DNA from 2 places in the Chromobacterium sp. LK11 genome. Region 2 is predicted to be linked to the other one. Evidence: riboswitches for the same ligand, from Rfam matches in the RefSeq annotation. Region 2 holds a riboswitch; the other holds the start of a gene.
What was found. Region 2 has a riboswitch for manganese ahead of VK98_RS15700 (TMEM165/GDT1 family protein). Riboswitches for the same ligand answer to the same signal wherever they lie in the genome.

Region 1 (2,198 bases), on a different contig from region 2:
TCAACGCCCTTATCTAAACTATCCCGCCGACGCGCAGCAGATCGTAAACAAGTATTCAGAACATGCTTACGATCTCGCGAGCTAAGGCGAGACAAGGCGAAACCGGCTGAGAAAGCGGAATGTACATGCGGTACATGAGCATTTCGAAGCGGGTTTCAACGCTGTATCGCCGACGCGCAGCAGATCGTAAACAAATTCTCACACCAGACAGCCGGCAAACACCAAGTACACCGCGCCCGCGCCCAGCAACCAGCGGCCGTCCACGCTGCCGCGGCGGAACAACAGCCACAGTCCGACAATCGCCGCCATTGTGGCCAGTCCGGACCACAGCAGGACGCCGTCGAACATCCACGGGGTGAAGAACAGGCCGAAGGCGCTGGGAATCGTCGCCTGAATCATCATCGCGCCGGAAATATTGGCCAGCGCCAAACGCTCCTTGCCCTGACGCAGCCAGATCAGCGCGTTCATGATTTCCGGCAGCTCGGTGGCCACCGGGCTCAACAGCAAGGCCACCAGATGCGGCGCCATGCCCCAGTGCCCGGCCAGCGCCTCCAGCTGCGCGACGAAACCGTGCGCGGCCGCCGCGATCACCACCAGGGCCAGCAAGGCCTGCGTCGCCGCCCAGCCCAGGCCGCCGCCGGCGCGCAGCTTCAAGGGGTCCAGCTCCTCCTCTTCCGGCGCGGTGTCCGCGCTGCGGATCTCGCGCCAGACATAGGCGGCGTAAGCGGCCAGGAACAGCACGCCCAGCCAGGGCTTGATGGCGAAGGCCACCAGACCCAAGACCACCTTCAAGGCGAAGACCAGCAGGAAGGCCAGTTGATCGCCGGCCAGCCGGCGGTGATCGACGCGCAGCAGATAATCTCCGCGCCCCAGCCGGCTGCGGTTGCGCCACAGCGCGAAACCCACCACCGCGTAGGCCAGCGTGGCCAGCACCAGCGGCCCGCCCAGAGCGGCGCCGACACCGATATCCTTATGTTGCGGCGTATCGCCGAAGGCCATCGCGGTCAAGGTCACCGCGCTTTCCGGCAAGGCGGTGCCGAAAGCGGCGAGCACGGTGCCGACGGCGCTGGCGCCCAAGTTCAGATGGCGGCCGCACCATTCGATGGCGTTGACGAAATATTGACAGGAAAGATAGATCAGGACGGCGAGTCCGAGCAGAAAAAACAGGGTCAACAGCATGGATAGTCTTGGGCCGGGCAAGCGAATGGACAATGGCGCAACGACGCGGCTTGCCCGGCGGCAAACGCATCGTGGCCAAAGGTCTCGCTTGGCGGCGCCGGCAATGCCGGCCGCTGACCGCGCCATGAGGAAAGCTCCTCAAGTTTGTTGACGCGGCCTCTTCGGCGGGGCCGAAGATGGCTACTCCCCAATGACAACGGCGCCATTGTGCCAGCCCGGGCGCGATGGCGCAAACCTAGGCGCCCGTCATGCGCGCCGCCGCTTAAGCCCAGCCTAATCCTCGCTTCGCCAAATGCGAATTGTCGATGTGGGTCAGATCATCGAGTCTATTCCTGAATTCCGGATTTAAGAGTGGCTAACAAAAATCAGTTTCACGTCTGAGGCAAGGCGCGCCGACGCAGGCAGTACTTGAGTACGGCAAGTCGGCGCAACGCAGCATCAGGAGTTTTGTTAGCCGCGCTAAATAGAGAACGATGGAGGCCGGACATGGATCAAGACCTATTGGCCCAGCTGCGCGACAGCGCCCGCGACTTGCTGAGCCGCGACAATCACGCCACCCGCGTCAGAGACGGACGCGGTCGCCTGCCCAGCGGCCATGAGGCCGCGTCTTGGCGCGACCTCGCCGCCGCCGGCTGGCTGGCGATCTTGCTGGCGGAACGCGACGGCGGGCTGGGACTGGACCTGGCCGCCGTCGCCGCCGTCGCCGAGGAGATAGGCCGCAGCCTGCTGCCGGAACCGTTCACCGCGGTGGCGGTGCAGGCGGCGCAGGCGCTCAGCGCTTGTCCAGACAGCCCGCTGCGCGCGCAATTGCTGGAACGGCTGGCCGGCGGCCGGCTGCTGGCGGCGCTGGCCTGGCAGGAACGCGCCGGCCAGCAGGACGACGACCCCATAGACACCCGGGCCGAAGCCGACGGCGAGCATTACCGCCTTCACGGCCACAAAACCTTCGCCTTGCCGGCTGCCGCGGACCTGGACGGCTGGCTGCTGAGCGCGCGCGGCGACGCCGGCTGGCTATTGTT
Region 2 (2,198 bases):
CAGCTGAACGCCGTCGCCATGGCCGCCATCGTGCTGATCCTTGGCGGCGCCCTGCTTGGCAGCCTGCCCGTCCGCCCGCGTTCAATGGCCTGAAAACAGGCCAGCGATGGAGCTGCGGCGACTGAATGTCTTATAATGCTTAACGCTATTTAAACAGAGGTTAACCATGTCCATTATCAAAGAATTCAAAGAATTTGCCATGAAAGGCAATGTCATCGATCTGGCCGTCGGCGTGGTCATCGGCGGCGCCTTCGGCGCCATCGTCAAATCGCTGGTGGACGATGTGATCATGCCCCCCATCGGCCTGCTGATCGGCAACGTCGATTTCTCCAATCTGTTCTTCGTGCTGAAAGAAGGAAGCAAACAGCTTGGACCTTATGTGTCGGTGGCCGCGGCCAAGCAGGCCGGCGCCGTCACGCTGAACATCGGGCTGTTCATCAACGCCATGGTCAGCTTCACCATCGTGGCTTTCGCCATCTTCATGCTGGTCAAGGCCATCAACCGGCTGAAACGCGAAGCGCCCGCCGCCGCGCCGGCCCCCGCCACCAAAGAGTGCCCGTTCTGCGTATCCAGCATTCCGGAAAAGGCGTCTCGCTGCCCGCAATGCACCTCGCAACTCTAACCGCCGGATTGCCCCGCTACGCCAACTGATTTAGAATCGGCTGGTTCTGGGGGAGTAGCCTCGGCGCGATGTTCAGCGCCGGCATGCGTCAACAGGCTTGGCCGTCACGGCCATGGCGCATGCGACGATAACTTCCGTTTGGCAAGACCCATGACATGTCTGCGCAACGCGGGGCTGCGGCGCGGGCTTGTCATGGCGTATGCGCAGCCCCCGGAGTTTTCATGGAAGCCTTCCTCATTTCCACCGGCATCGTCGCCCTGGCTGAAATCGGCGACAAGACTCAATTGCTCGCGCTGATGCTGGCCGGTCGTTACCGCAAGCCGGTTCCCATCGTTCTCGGCATCTTCGTCGCCACCCTGCTCAATCATTTCGCCGCCGCCGCGGTGGGTCACTGGCTGATGAGCAAGATAGGGCCGGACCTGATGCGCTGGGGACTGGGCCTTTCCTTTCTCGCCATGGCGGGCTGGATGCTGATTCCGGACAAGCTGGATGAAGACAGCCGGCTGATGGAGCGTTTCGGCGTATTCGGCACCACCTGTATCGCTTTCTTCATCGCGGAAATGGGCGACAAGACGCAGCTGGCCACCGTCGCCCTGTCCGCGCGCTTTCCCGACGCCCTGCTGCTGGTGGTGGCCGGCACCACGCTGGGCATGATGCTGGCCAATGTGCCCGCGGTGCTCTTGGGCGAGGTGGCGGCGAAGAAGCTGCCGCAAAAACTGGTGCACACCATTGCGGCCTTGCTGTTCGCCGGCCTGGGCGTCGTCACCCTGCTGACTCCGCTGCAGATCTGACACATCGCGCAAAACAAAAACGGAGGCCGCGGCCTCCGTTTTTGTGTTCCTTCCGTCCGGCAACACCTCAGTGCCTGCCGGCTCCGCGCCCAAGCGACTCCAGCAGCTGCTCCGGGTTGAAGCCCAGGCGGAAACCGCCCCAATGCTTGCCGGACAGCATGATGGGCAGCACCACTTCCGACAACACTTCTCCGGTATCGCGGGTATAGGTCTGCAACAGGAAAGACTGGGTGCTGCGCGCCGCGCGCAGTCCGGCGCCATCGGCGAACTTGCGCTTGTCGCGGCTGTTGACCAGATCCCTGGCCGGATCCCCGCTCAAGGGCTGGCTATACCAGCTGTTGTGCGTCGGCGCGTAGCCATTGGTGTCCACTGCCAGACAGAACACCCCGCCGGGCACGGACTTGGCGGCGCGGTCGTACACCGGCTGCATCAGCTTTTCCAGTTTGGCGTCGTACTGAGTGCGGAATTTGGCCGGCTTGGCGCCGGCGATGGGCTGGTAGTTCTGATCGAACAGCGCCACGCCCGCGGCCAGTTGCGCGGCCATGACGGTTTGCAGCTCATCGCGCGCCTCGCGGGCCGTTTGCATGATCTGGTCGAACTCGCCTTCGCCCAGGATGAAGCGCGCCACCAGCTGCTGCACCTGCTCCGCCGCGCCGGACAGCTTGGTGGCCGAGTCTTCGGTATGATTCAGACGGTCCGTCACCCGGTGGCCCAGTTCGTGAATCTCCGCCACGTGCAGATTGACCTGGCCGTTGGAGGCGACAAACTCCGACATGGTGGCGGCG

Region 1: another riboswitch for manganese. It lies ahead of VK98_RS15165 (sodium:calcium antiporter); the one in region 2 lies ahead of VK98_RS15700 (TMEM165/GDT1 family protein).

Annotation. Positions count from the first base shown of each region.
Region 1 is NZ_LDUR01000024.1:169,779-171,976, forward strand. It holds gene VK98_RS15165 (sodium:calcium antiporter) at 199-1,179, opposite strand; yybP-ykoY riboswitch at 1,236-1,380, opposite strand; gene VK98_RS15170 (acyl-CoA dehydrogenase) at 1,666-2,198, shown strand, end outside.
Region 2 is NZ_LDUR01000027.1:4,815-7,012, forward strand. It holds gene VK98_RS15690 (DMT family transporter) at 1-93, shown strand, start outside; gene mscL (large conductance mechanosensitive channel protein MscL) at 167-622, shown strand; yybP-ykoY riboswitch at 660-840, shown strand; gene VK98_RS15700 (TMEM165/GDT1 family protein) at 844-1,413, shown strand; gene VK98_RS15705 (methyl-accepting chemotaxis protein) at 1,481-2,198, opposite strand, start outside.